DNA from 3 places in the Clostridium beijerinckii genome. Region 3 is predicted to be linked to each of the others. Evidence: riboswitches for the same ligand, from Rfam matches in the RefSeq annotation. Region 3 holds a riboswitch; each other region holds the start of a gene.
The links. A riboswitch is a leader RNA that binds a small molecule or an ion and turns the genes downstream of it on or off. The one in region 3 is predicted to bind lysine.
Positions count from the first base shown of each region.

Region 1 (4,838 bases), 1.0 Mb from region 3:
TCTAGTTAATGCATCTATAGCAGATGCATCTATTGCGTGAGTATGTCTCATGTCTAAAATTACAACCCCTACTGAAGATTCAATTTCCTTCATTTTATCAAAAAACTCATGTATTACTCCAAAGAACATCGGACCATTTACTTGATATACACGTATCCTTCCATCTGCCTTTTCCAGTACAGTATTAGTGTCCTTATCGAAAACCTTCTCCTCTACCAAATCTCTAATTTCAGTAGTATCAGATACTCTCTTCATGAATAAAAACATAGTCATAATCATTCCAATTCCTATTGCTATAACCAAATCAAATATAACCGTGCATGTAAATGTAAGTAATAATACAATAACATCACTTTTAGGTGCCTTTAATAATGATTTAAACACTTTCCATTGACTCATATTATAAGCAACTATTATCAAAATTGCTGAAAGTACGGACATTGGTATCATCCTTGCAAGTGGCATCAAAATTAACATAGTAGCTAACAATGTTATAGAATGTACCATCCCTGATACTGGACTTCTTCCATTTGATTTTACATTAGCAGCAGTCCTTGCAATCGCACCTGTAGCAGGTATTCCACCAAATATTCCACATGTAATATTAGCTAAACCTTGAGCTATAAGTTCCATATTTGAATCATGTTTATCTGATATCATCCCATCTGCTACGGTTGCTGATAATAGTGATTCTAATGCTGCCAGTATAGCAATAGTAATAGATGGAGCAAATAATTTATTTATTACATCCATATTTATCTTAGGAAACATAGGCATTGGTAACGTTGATGATATCTCCTGAAACCTACTTCCTATAGTCTCTACTGGTATATTAAATATTTTCACAAAAATAGTAGCGACAATTAGCGCAATCATTGATCCAGGTATTGTCTTGCTAACTTTAGGCCAAAATATCATTATAAAAATACAGCTTATACCTATTATTAGCGACCATGTATTTAACGTTCCTATATTGGTAAGATAACTTTTCCATTTTGCAAAAAACTCTGCTGGAACATTTTCAATTTTCAATGCTAAAAAATCTTTGACTTCAGTGGATACCAGCGTTACTGCTATACCAGCAGTAAATCCTATTGTTATTGTCTGGGGTATGTACTTAATTAATGAACCAAACTTTAAAATCCCCATTATTATTAATATAATTCCAGCCATTATCGTTGCTACAACAAGTCCACCTATACCATACTCTTGAATAATAGAATAAATTATAACTACAAAAGCCGCTGTAGGTCCACCTATTTGAACTTTACTTCCACCTAAGAGTGAAATAATAAATCCTGCAAATATTGCTGTCGTAAGCCCTTTCTCTGGAGATACTCCCGATGATATTCCAAGTGCTATTGACAACGGTAATGCTATTACAGCTACAATAACGCCAGCTATAATATCCTTCATAACTTGCTCTCTAGTAATTTCCTTGTTCTTAATCATAGAAAAGAACTTAGGCATCATTTCTAATCACTTCCTTATTAAATTTGTCAGTCTCTATCTTACTCCTAAATTTTAAAGTAGTCAAAATACCCCTGTCATTGCTACATTACTAGAAGAATTCATAGAGAAATTAATCCAAAGTGATTTTTTATTGAAGCCAATTCATTTAACTTATAACAATTATCTATAATATAATTATACTTTTTTATCTCAGTTATGTTAAATACTTAATATTTTATCTATCTTACTTTCTAATCCTTTTGTGATATTCATTAATGGCAATCTAACTTCATCAGAATCTATTATACCTAGTTTCTTTAGGCTGTACTTAAGAGGTGTTGGATTTGGTTCTGAAAATAATAGCGGTATCATTTTATATAGAGAATTCCATTTTTTTAGTGCAGCTTGATGATCATTAGCCTTTGCTAAGTTATATACCTCAATAAAATCTTTAGTATTTAAATGTGCTGATGCCATTATTCCGCCTTGTCCTCCAAGCATAAGCGTCGTATAAAAATACATATCTTCACCTGTTAAGATGGAAAAATCTTTTGGAGGATTCATTAATAGTTCAGTTGTTTGCTTCATGCTTCCACAGCAATCTTTTATTCCTATTATGTTTTTTAACTGAGATAATACATGCACAGTTTCATTTTCAATATTAGCTCCAGTTCTATATGGTATATTATAAAGTACTATATCCAAATCAGTTGATTCTGATATACTTTTAAAGTGCTCATAAATACCTCTTTGATCTGGTCTCGAATAGTATGGTGTAACTGATAGTATTCCATTCACTTTATGCTTTTCTACTAATTTTAGCTTTTTAATTACTTCACTTGTATTATTGCCTCCTAATCCGACGTATACTGGAACTCTATTCTTATTATATTGAACAGTTTTTTCTAAAATTTCCTCATATTCATTCTCTAGTATTGTAGGTGATTCTCCTGTAGTTGCAAGTGGTATAATTCCATTTACTCCTTCTTCTACGTAATGATTAATCATTCTTTCGTAAGATTTAAAATCTACCTTTCCATCTTTAAATGGTGTTAATAATGGTACTAGAACTCCTTCAACCTTTGCCAACTTCTCCAACTCCTCAAATCTATTTTATTAAATAAGAAAACCCGTTAGCATATATACCAACGGGTAGAGTTAACCGCATAAAACTTGTACAAAACTAAAACATAAAATATCATAACTATAACATTATTATCTATAGCTTCACCAAATCCTTGTAGCTCTCCACTTTCGTGACAGTTATGCATATATTTTATGCATACCCAGAAATAAATTTTTGCATAATCTAAATCTTCGGCTATAATACCTTTCTTTATTAGTCAACGTTTGCCAACTCATAATAAATACTCTTTATTAATAGCACCTCTACCTTAGGTTTTCGTTATTACATTATTAAAATTATATCATTTAATTAACTACTTGTAAATAAAATAGCATCTATCACTTTACCAAATAACATAATTATTACTAATATTATTATCGGCTTTATAATCTTCGCTCCACTTTTAATTGCAAAATGTGCCCCTAAATAATTTCCTAAACTAGCACATATAGCTGCAGGTATACCTATCATAAATAAAACCTTGCCATTTAATATATAAGCTATTAGTGCTGCAAAATTAGATGCCAAATTCACTATCTTAGCATTACCAGACGCAGTTATAAGATTGAATCCTAAAAACGATGTGAAAGCTAAAACTAAAAATGTTCCTGTTCCCGGACCAAAAAATCCATCATAAGCTCCTATTACTAAACCTATTATTCCTGCCACTAAATAAATCTTTCTATGTTCTACTTTCTTTTCGTTATTTTCTACTCCAATCTTTCTGTTAAACAAAAGAAAAACTGCAACAATAGGTAAAATGATAATAAGACAGTATTGCAAATACTTTTCATCTAGTAGCAATACTAATTGCGTTCCAAACCAAGATCCTATAATAGCACCTATAGCTGAAATTAATGCTGGTTTAATTTTTATATTACCACTACTTAAAAATTTTATGGAAGCCGCAAATGTTCCAATGCCATTTGCAAACTTATTGGTTCCATATGCCATATGTATTGGCATTCCAGCAAAAATATATGCTGGCAAAGATATTATTCCCCCTCCACCTGCAACAGCATCCACAAAACCTGCGCAAAATACTAATGGGCATATGATAAGCAATGTTATATTATATGAATACATAACCTCTCCTAACGACAATAAGTTAATTATATTCTCTATAAAGATAATTGACTTATTACGACTTTAATAAAATTAAAATAAAAAAGATAGTCATTACAACTATCTTTTGCTTACCTCGCAACGTCCTACTCTGCCACACAGTCTCCCATGCAGTACCATCGGCGCTATAGACCTTAACTTTCCTGTTCGGAATGGGAAGGAGTGTTACCTCTATGCCATCACCACGAGATCTTTAATTTGAAAAAACTTTGTTCTTTCAAAATTGCACACAGTTTCTTTAATGTATATTACAACTTGATTATATTGGTCAAGCCCTCGACCTATTAGTATCAGTCAGCTAAATATGTTACCATACTTACACCTCTGACCTATCAACCTTGTAGTCTTCAAGGGGTCTTACTAGCTTATGCTATGGGAAATCTCATCTTGAGGTGGGCTTCACACTTAGATGCTTTCAGCGTTTATCCCTTCCCGACTTAGCTACCCAGCTATGCTTCTGGCGAAACAACTGGTACACCATAGGTCAGTCCATCCCGGTCCTCTCGTACTAAGGACAGCTCCTCTCAAATTTCCTACGCCCGCGACGGATAGGGACCGAACTGTCTCACGACGTTCTGAACCCAGCTCGCGTGCCGCTTTAATGGGCGAACAGCCCAACCCTTGGGACCTACTTCAGCCCCAGGATGCGACGAGCCGACATCGAGGTGCCAAACCTCCCCGTCGATGTGAACTCTTGGGGGAGATCAGCCTGTTATCCCCGAGGTAGCTTTTATCCGTTGAGCGATGGCCCTCCCACGAGGTACCACCGGATCACTAAGCCCGACTTTCGTCCCTGCTCCACTTGTAGGTGTCGCAGTCAGGCTCCCTTCTGCCTTTACACTCTTCGAACGATTTCCGACCGTTCTGAGGGAACCTTTGGGCGCCTCCGTTACATTTTAGGAGGCGACCGCCCCAGTCAAACTGCCCACCTAACAATGTCCTGTCACCAGTTTCATGGCATCCAGTTAGAACTTCAATACTATCAGGGTGGTATCCCAACAACGACTCCACCAAGGCTGACGCCCTAGTTTCCCAGTCTCCCACCTATCCTGTACAGACAATACCGAAATTCAATGCTAAGCTACAGTAAAGCTCTACGGGGTCTTTCCGTCCAATCGCGGGTAGCGAGCATCTT
Region 1 covers NZ_CP144906.1:5,467,481-5,472,318, forward strand. Annotated here, with positions in the region: gene PZA12_RS24490 (SulP family inorganic anion transporter) at 1-1,473, opposite strand, end outside; gene dapA (4-hydroxy-tetrahydrodipicolinate synthase) at 1,672-2,541, opposite strand; lysine riboswitch at 2,686-2,852, opposite strand; gene PZA12_RS24500 (sulfite exporter TauE/SafE family protein) at 2,888-3,664, opposite strand; rRNA gene rrf (5S ribosomal RNA) at 3,777-3,893, opposite strand; rRNA gene PZA12_RS24510 (23S ribosomal RNA) at 3,968-4,838, opposite strand, start outside.
Region 1: another riboswitch for lysine. It lies ahead of dapA (4-hydroxy-tetrahydrodipicolinate synthase); the one in region 3 lies ahead of PZA12_RS04610 (amino acid permease).

Region 2 (4,838 bases), 1.3 Mb from region 3:
TATAGGAAAGTATAACTATAAAGACAATAAAAGAAAAATGTATAACTAGAGAAATTTATTATAAAAATCTAACCGATAGTTAATGGGGAGGGGATAAAAATTATGACCAATAAAGATGTTAAATATATTCCTCAAATAAAGGGTACGCTTAGGAATCATGTAATTGAGGTTCCGGCAGTTATAAGAAATTGTGGTGGAATTAAAATTTTTGGGAAGAGAATAAAATCATTGCTATTTAGTACAGATGTAGCATTAATAAGAAATAGCAATGCTGATGCAATTATTGCGGTATATCCATTTACGCCACAGCCTGTAATAACACAGGCACTTGTTATGGCCGCTGATGTTCCGGTTTTTTGTGGCGTAGGCGGAGGAATAACACAAGGAAAAAGAGTTGTGAATTTAGCTATGGATGCAGAATTCAAAGGTGCTATGGGAGTTGTTGTAAATGCACCTACGAGTAATGAAATTGTTAATAAGATTAGGTCAACAATAGATATACCAGTAATAGTAACGGTCATTTCTGAAGATGAAGATATTGCTAAAAGGATTGAAGCTGGAGCTACAATACTTAATGTTTCAGGTGGAAGAAATACCGCTAATATAGTCAGAAATATCAGAAAGAGATTTCCAGAGTTTCCTATAATAGCAACTGGAGGACCAACTGAAGAGTCAATTAAAGAGACAATTCAAGCTGGAGCAAATGCTATAACTTTTACGCCACCAACATCAGCAAGTATTATGGGAGATCTTATGGATGAGTATAGGAAAGAATAAGAACTTAATAAGCTTGGGTTTTATACCATTAATTTAAAGTTAAAAAAGTATTGCTTTAAGTTTAATTTATGGTATCATATTTGTAACAGTTTAATAAAATGATATTGTGCAGATAATGATTTATAATGTCATTAATATTAAAATATTAATGAATTCTAATAATATAATATATAACATGACCTGGGGTAGAGGTGCTGCAATAAATAGTAGGTATGAGGAGTTGGCAAACGTTGATTTATACTAAAAGGTATTACAGCCGAAGAAAATAGATTATTATGCGATAATCTTTTTCTGGGTATTCATAGAATATGTGAATAACTGTCACGAAGAGTGTTGAGCTACAAGGTACTTTTTTCAGTTATAAATTAACAGTTTGAAAAGAATAATAATGATTTTGTTAGTATAGACGTTCAAATTCATTTATTAATCTTTTGCGAAGAATTGATAATTAATGAAAATATTGTGCATAAATTTAGCGTAAAGATCTACCACTCGTCACAGATATACTCTGTGGCGTTTGTTTTTTATTATAATTATTAGTTAATACAACAGCAATAATCCGGAGTTAATGCAAAAAACGGATATTTTTTATTGAAATTGGTGTTGTGATTTATTTTAATCAATGAAGCAATAGCTAATAAAATATAATTTGGGGGTTAATCAAATGAAGTTGTTTGGAACAATGAAAGTAGAAGACAATCAATTAATGATTGGAGGCATCAGTGCTAAAAATTTAGTGAGAGAATATGGGAGTCCGTTATATGTATTTGATGAAGATTTAATAAGAGAATACTGTAGGGATTATAGAAAATATTTCAAGTGCGAAGAGAATAATAATAGAGTAGCTTTTGCAGGAAAAGCATTTTTGACACTTCAAATGTGTAAATTATTGAAGGAAGAGAATATGTGTCTTGATGTTGTATCTGGGGGGGAATTATACACTGCATATAAGTCTGAATTTCCACTTGAAAAAGTTATGTTCCATGGAAATAATAAGACTCTATCTGAGATTGAACTTGGCGTAAGACTAGGTGTAGGTAATTTTGTAGTAGATAATTATTACGAAATAGACGCATTAAATGATATAGCTAAAGAATATAATAAGGTACAAAATGTTTATTTAAGAATAACACCAGGTATTGAAGCGCATACTCATGATTATATAAAGACTGGACAAATAGATTCAAAATTTGGCTTTGCTCCAGTTGGTACTGTAATAGAAGATGCTATTAAAAAAGCTATAAGTTTAGAGAATATAAATCTTGCAGGAATACATTGTCATATAGGTTCGCAAATATTTGACTTAGAGCCATATGAAGATGCTGTTGAAATAATGTTAGAACTTGTGAGAAATACAAAGGAAAACCTAGGTTACCTAATAAATGAAGTAGATTTTGGCGGAGGCTTTGGTATATACTATACTGAGGGAGACGAGCCAAGAAGTACTGAAGAATATTGCAGCACAATAATTAATAAAGTTGATGAAGTGTGTGGGAGAACAGGTCAAGAAAGGCCAATTCTTACAATAGAGCCAGGAAGAAGTATTGTAGCTAATGCAGGAACAACTTTATATACTGTAGGATCAGTCAAGGAAATTCCGAGTGTTAGAAAATATGTATCAGTAGACGGTGGAATGACTGATAATATAAGACCGGCTCTTTATAATGCAGAATATGAATGTATTCTTGCAAGTAGAGTTGAAGGAGATAGAGAAGAAACAGTTACAATATCAGGAAAGTGCTGTGAATCGGGAGATATATTATTAGAAAATATTAAAATTCCAGAAGTTAAAAGCGGAGATATTCTAGCAATAATGACTACAGGAGCATATGGTTATTCTATGTCAAGCAATTATAATAGAATACCAAAGCCAGCGGTTGTAATGGTTAAAGATAATAAAACAAGACTTATTTGCAAAAGAGAATCCTATGATGATCTATTAAAGAATGATGTTGAATAGATATAAGTATTTGAATATGTTTAAGTAAGAATTTAAATTATATAGATTTCCTAAAAGGATTATGCACTAATTTTTAAGATTGGTGCATATTTTTGTTATAAAATTAACATCTTATAAATATTTTAGATAGTAAAATATGTTATACTAATATAGCATATTAAAATATGCACATTAGAAAAAAGCGCGAAGCGCAACCAAGAATTTTTTAAGTGAAATGATTTATATAATTAAGGATTATGAAAAAATGGGGTATTAATGAAAAATTATGTGTAATATGGGACATGGAGGTAATATTGTGGCAGAAAATAACGAAGATGAAATTGTAGCAGATAAAAAAGAAAAAAAGAAGTCCATATTAAATGAATGGATAATTGATATTGCAGTTGTTCTTTGCATAGCGCTTCTTGTATGGAATTTTGTGGGATACGGTGTTTGGATTACAAGTGGATCTATGATTCCAACATTAGAAGTTAAAGATAGATTGATAGTAACTAGGGTGCATAATCCTAAAAATTTAAAAGAAGGAGATATTGTATTATTTAAAAATGACGAATTTAAGGGTGAGATTTTAATAAAAAGATTAATAGGACTTCCGGGAGATACAATAGAAATTAAAAATGGTGTTGTTTATAGAAACGGTCAGGAGCTCAAGGAAGACTATGTGAAAAATAACGAGATATATAATGGAGATTTCAAAGTACCAGACAATAAGTATTTCTTCTTAGGTGATAATAGAGCTAACTCAGATGATTCTAGGTATTGGAAAGATCCTTACGTTGATGAATCATATATAGAAGGAAAGGCTCAAATAAAGTATTATCCTATAAAAGATTTTGAGATATTAAAATAATATGAGTTAAATTTTTTACAAAGTGTGAATAATACTTAGTATGTGGTATAAGATAAACGAATCTTGCAAAAGGGAGAACATTTAATGAATGAAAATGATTATGTAATGGAATCAAAGGACATAGATTTAAATTGTTCTGATAACATCACTAATAGGTCAGATAACGATTTTCTAAAGAAAAAATTAGACAAAAAAAAGAATAAAGAATTGCTATCTAATAAAAATATTATAGGAAGTTTTTCGTTTGAAAGCACTTTCTTTAGAGAGTGGATAATTCCTATAATAGCAGCTATAGGAATGGCTTTTTTAATAAATAAATTTTTGATTTACACCGTATATATACCTAGTGAATCAATGGTTCCTACTTTAAATATTGGTGATAAATTAATAGTAACTAGAATTTATGACACTAGTAGGATTAATAGAGGAGATATAGCAGTATTCTATTCAAAGGAACTTGATGAGGTTCTTATAAAAAGAGTTATAGGTCTTCCGGGAGATCACATTGAAATACACAGCGGTACTGTTACTGTAAATGGATCAGATATTAAAGAAGATTATGTAAAAAATAATGAAAATTTTGATGGGGTTTTCGATGTGCCTGAAAATAAGTTTTTCTTTTTAGGAGATAATAGGAGCCGATCAAATGATGCAAGAAGATGGATTAATCCATATATAGATGCCTCAAATATAGAAGGAAGAGCTGTATTAAAATTCTATCCATTTAAAGATTTTGGAAGCTTAAATTAATAGTAAGACTTAAGAATATAATATGGTGCAAGATAGACTAGCAAGCTCACTTGTTATTTTTTAGTGATTACTAAGAGTTATTGGTGATATTTTCATAGATATACTGTATAATTTAGGTGATTAGAGGAAAACTTACTTGCGTTCGCTCTCTAAGTAAGCTATTCACTATTCTTGGAATTAATTTATACTGTGAAAAGAGGATGCTAAGTGAGTGAAAAGTATATAATAGATAGAGTAGAAGGAAATTATGTTATAATTGAAAAGGAAAATGGGGATATAGATAAAATATCTATTAGGAATGTTACAGGGGATTTTAAAGAAGGAGATATTTTAATTAATATAGATAATAAATATTTTAAAGTAGATAAAAAGTCCACAGAAATTCGCAAAAAACAAATAGATAATAAGATGAAAGATATGTGGGAAGAATGAGCTGATTTATGAATATTAATAAAATATAAATTTAAAATCAATTCAGATATAATTAAGTTTGATATTTAG
Region 2 covers NZ_CP144906.1:5,175,025-5,179,862, reverse strand. Annotated here, with positions in the region: gene PZA12_RS23255 (hydrolase) at 103-777, shown strand; lysine riboswitch at 956-1,126, shown strand; gene lysA (diaminopimelate decarboxylase) at 1,442-2,737, shown strand; gene lepB (signal peptidase I) at 3,003-3,587, shown strand; gene lepB (signal peptidase I) at 3,795-4,337, shown strand; gene PZA12_RS23235 (DUF3006 domain-containing protein) at 4,545-4,769, shown strand.
Region 2: another riboswitch for lysine. It lies ahead of lysA (diaminopimelate decarboxylase); the one in region 3 lies ahead of PZA12_RS04610 (amino acid permease).

Region 3 (4,838 bases):
ATAGCTTAATGTTTTTTATAGTACAAGCTACGACAGCTATTATTCTTACACTTGCAGCTAATACTGCATTCTCAGACTTGCCTCTACTGTTATCAATATTGGCTAAGGATGGATATGTTCCAAGACAACTTGGGAAAAGGGGAACTAGATTAAGTTTTTCAAATGGAATAGTATTGTTGTTTCTAGTATCTTCACTTTTAGTTTATATTGCAGATGGTAGTACCCATATGTTGTTATCTCTATATGCAGTTGGTGTATTTATATCATTCACACTATCACAATTTGGAATGTTTAGAAAATGGACTAAGAGCAAGGAAGGGCATTGGAGACATAAAGCTTTTATAAATGGTTTAGGGGCAGCTGTTACAGCAGCGACATGCATAATAATAGGTGTAGAGAAGTTTAAGCATGGAGCATGGATTGTGCTTGTATGTATACCGATACTCGTGACAGGAATGTTAAGAGTTAGAAGACACTATACTAAGGTTAGAGAAAACTTAAAAATAGAAACAGGTTTAGAGAGTTTAATTGTAAGAGAAGCCATAACTAAACATGTTATTGTACCAGTTCAAACAATTAATAAATCTTTCATAAAGAGTTTAAATTGTGCTTTAACTCTTGGTGAGAACATAGAAGTTTATCATGTTAGTACAGATGAAGAAGTAACAAAGAAGCTAATAGAAAAGTATAATAAGCTTGGGATAGCAGCGCAATTAGTTATAGAAAATGCGCCATACAGAAATGTTAATGAGAAACTTTTAGCGTATGTGGAAGAAAAACATAAGCAGTTAAAGAAACATGAAGTAATAACAATAGTAATGCCTCAATTTATCATACATAAATGGTGGCATCAGACACTTCATAATCAAACATCAATACTCTTAAGAAGATCTATACTTAAGATGAGAAATGTAGTTATTGTAACTGTGCCTTATATAATTAATGAATAGGATTATATAATATAGAAAGGAGAGTATCTCAAAAATATTTGAGATACTCTCCTTATTTCCAGAGAAATATAATATTTAAAGCTAAATATAGAAAGTACAAATAAAAGTTAAACTTAAAAAGTATGATCTTACTTTGTGTTACTATTTATCAGAGAAGTCTAAATCAACTTTATCTAAAGGAATAACTTTAGTCTTATTCTTTATTTTATAACCCACGTATAAGATCAAGAATAATGGAAGTCCTATATAAGCTGCAATTAATCCATTCCAATCAATTGCCTCAGGAGTAATGTATGAATATCCTTGACCTATTATTATAATGATACACATTAATAATGCTAATATTGGACCAAATGGATATAAACTAGCTTTATATTTTAACTCATTTAAATCTCTTCCTTGATAAATATATGCTTTTCTAAATCTATAGTGGCATATTGCTATACCTACCCAAGCTATAAATCCAGCAAGACCAGATGCTGCAACTAGCCAAACATAAACAGTACTCTCTGCATATAGACCTGTTAAAAAGCAAGCAGAAGCTATTAATGTAGTTAGAAGCACGGCATTTATAGGTACACCTCTATTATTTGTTTTAGCAAAAGCTTTAGGAGCCATACCTTCTTTAGCCATTGCATAAAGCATTCTACTTGACGCATACATACCAGAGTTACCGGCAGATAATACAGAAGTTAATATGATTGCATTAATCAATGAAGCAGCGCCCGCAATACCAGCTTTTTCAAATACCATTGTAAATGGGCTTGTATCAAGTCCAGCTTCAGTAAATGGTATTATTGCTCCAAGGACAATAATTGTACCTAGGTAAAATATTAATATTCTCCAAAATATTGATTTTATAGCTTTAGGAATATTTTTCTCAGAATCTTCACTTTCACCTGCAGCAATTCCAATAAGTTCAGTACCTTGAAATGAAAAACCTGCAATTAAGAAAATTGAAAATATTGATTTAATTCCTCCGTGGAAAGGTCCATCTTCAATGGTGAAGTTATGAAATCCAACTTTATCTCCACCCATTATTCCTACAATCATTAAAACACCAATCACTATGAATATAAGAACGGTAATAACTTTAATCCCAGCAAACCAGTATTCTGATTCACCATATGCCTTAGATGATAGAACATTTAGTCCTACTATAATTACTAAAAATAAAATACTCCAATATAGGGCATTTACATCTGGGAACCAGTATTTCATCAACAGAGCACCAGCAACCATTTCGGCTGCAATTGTTATAGCCCAGTTGTACCAGTAGTTCCAACCAAGGGCAAATCCAAGAGCTGGATCAATAAATTTATTAGCATATGAGCTAAATGAACCAGATATTGGCATATGAGTTGCCATTTCTCCTAAGCTTGTCATTAAAAAGTATACCATGATACCTACTAGTGCATAAGCTACTAATGCGCCACCAGGACCAGCTTGGTGGAGAGTATCACCCATTGCAAGGAATATACCGGTACCAATAGATCCGCCTATGGCTATCATGTTTAAGTGTCTTGCTTTTAAACTTCTCTTTAATTCGTGATTTTCTTCACTCATTTTTCTATCCTCCATTATGGTTTTAAATTTCCATAAGCAAGTAACTAAGATAATATAAAAATTAAAACAATAAAAAAAGCCATGAGAGCATACTCATGACATAAATACGAAAGTTACACATTTTAAAAATATGACGAATATCGACATTTACATTAAAAATAGCTCTCCACAAAATAAGTTGTGGCAGTCTTGTATATATTTTACACAAGCCCAGCAAATAGTATTAAAGCAATCAACCATTTACTTCGGCGAAAGTTCCTTTCTTATTACTTCAATGAGCTTACCTCCATAATAATACTCTTAAATTTCGCGCCTCTATCTTAGTTATTTACCTATTAAGTTATATGTAATTATGTAATAAAATGAGGAATAAGTCAATATAAAATATTTAACAATTTATAAAAATGCATAGAAAATGACTAAAAAGTTTGCAGATTAAAAGCGACTATTTGAAATTATTTCAATAGTCGCTTTTTTAATATTTATAAATAAATATACTATCTTAGCAATGATTAGTGTTATATTTAAGCTTTTTATGCAAGTCGGCACTATAGCAAGATTATATATTTAAAATGACATTTTTTATTCTAAATTTAATTTATTTTTTAATATATAGCTTGTTATTATGAAATAAACTATTATGAAGATTATATTAAATACTGTGATAGATATTAAAAATAAATTAATAGGCCAAAGAGATTCAACATTTCTTAGTAGATCAGGCAGTCTAGAGGATGAAAAAGCTATCCCAATAGATGATGATATTGCACCTGCAATTAAATTTAATACTATAAATGCCCCGAAAGATGAAAGAATTCTATGCTTACTAAATATATGCCCAATTGATATAGAAGCATAAATCATACTAATAAATTTTACAAACTGAAATACCATAGCAATTAATAATTCTATAATAATTACATAAATTTGTATTCCTATTTTAGCATAACCTTCTGAAAGAGCCCTAAAAGTTTCAGAAAAGAATTGGCCAAAAGCTCTAGGGTCAAATGCCATAATAATTATTGAAAGTATGGCTACAATTCCACTTATTATAGTCCAAAAAGTAGCAATTGAAAGTTTGCTTGTAATGTTTGTGATAGTGCTCACTGGAAGGGTGTTCATTAAATATCCTTCATCACCAAGTAGATTTTTATAAAATCTTTGGATAATTATGAAAAAGGTAACTATGAATACAGCAGCCATAGTACATCCGTATCCAAAGATGCTTAGTATAAATGGGATTGAACCAAATCCTTGAAGTTTATGTGATAGACCAGTTCCGATAAAAACTTTATTAATGATAGCAAATGCTAATAATACTAAATAAAGTGGTATAAGGGTTCTGCCAGTTGCTTTTACCTCATACTTCATTAATTTTCCTAACATCTAAATACCTCCCTAAATAGAGCATCAACACTCTTGCCTTCATTTTCTCTTATTTCATCAACACTTTTAGTTAAGAATATATTCCCATATGATATAAATACTACATCATCTAATATTCTTTCAATGTCAGAAATAAGGTGAGTAGATATAATTATAGTGGCATTTTCATTGTAATTAGTGATTATTGTATTTAAAATATAATCTCTGGCAGCGGGATCAACACCTGCGATAGGTTCATCTAATAAATACAAATCGGCCTCTCTACTCATAACTAAAATGAGTTGTACTTTTTCTTTTGTACCCTTTGACATGGTTTTTAATTTATCATTGGGATTAATGTTAAGTTTCGATAACATATTGTAAGCTTTCTCAGGATTGAAATTATCGTAGAAGTCCTGAAAAAAATTAATGATGTCTGAAACTTTCATCCAGTCATTAAGATAAGTTCTTTCAGGAAGGTATGAAACAATCTTCTTTGTTTCAATTCCAGGTTTATTTCCTGATATTAATATTTCCCCACTTGATGGAGTTAAAAGACCGTTTGCTAACTTTATTAGTGTGCTTTTACCACTACCATTTGGACCTAAAAGTCCAACAATTCTACCACGATTAATTTTTAGATTTATCCCTTTCAATGCCTCAGTATTAGAATAAGTCTTAAATAAATTTCTACATTCTAAAATAGGGACATTATCCATATTGCTATTTGTAAAAGTAGACATTGTATCACTTTCGCTAGAGTTATACAATATTTTATTATCAGCATTACTCATTATTTCATCTCCTTTGATATAATTTCTATAAGTTGGATTGTCTCTTGATTGGTATAACCGATTTTCTCCATGTTGTAGAGAAATTTTTCAATTTGATCTCTTGCTAAACCATTTCTTATATTTTTAATCATATTAACGTCCTCCGTAATAAATCTGCCACTTG
Region 3 covers NZ_CP144906.1:958,671-963,508, forward strand. Annotated here, with positions in the region: gene PZA12_RS04605 (APC family permease) at 1-950, shown strand, start outside; gene PZA12_RS04610 (amino acid permease) at 1,092-2,516, opposite strand; lysine riboswitch at 2,668-2,842, opposite strand; gene PZA12_RS04615 (ABC transporter permease) at 3,099-3,902, opposite strand; gene PZA12_RS04620 (ABC transporter ATP-binding protein) at 3,896-4,600, opposite strand; gene PZA12_RS04625 (GntR family transcriptional regulator) at 4,675-4,838, opposite strand, start outside.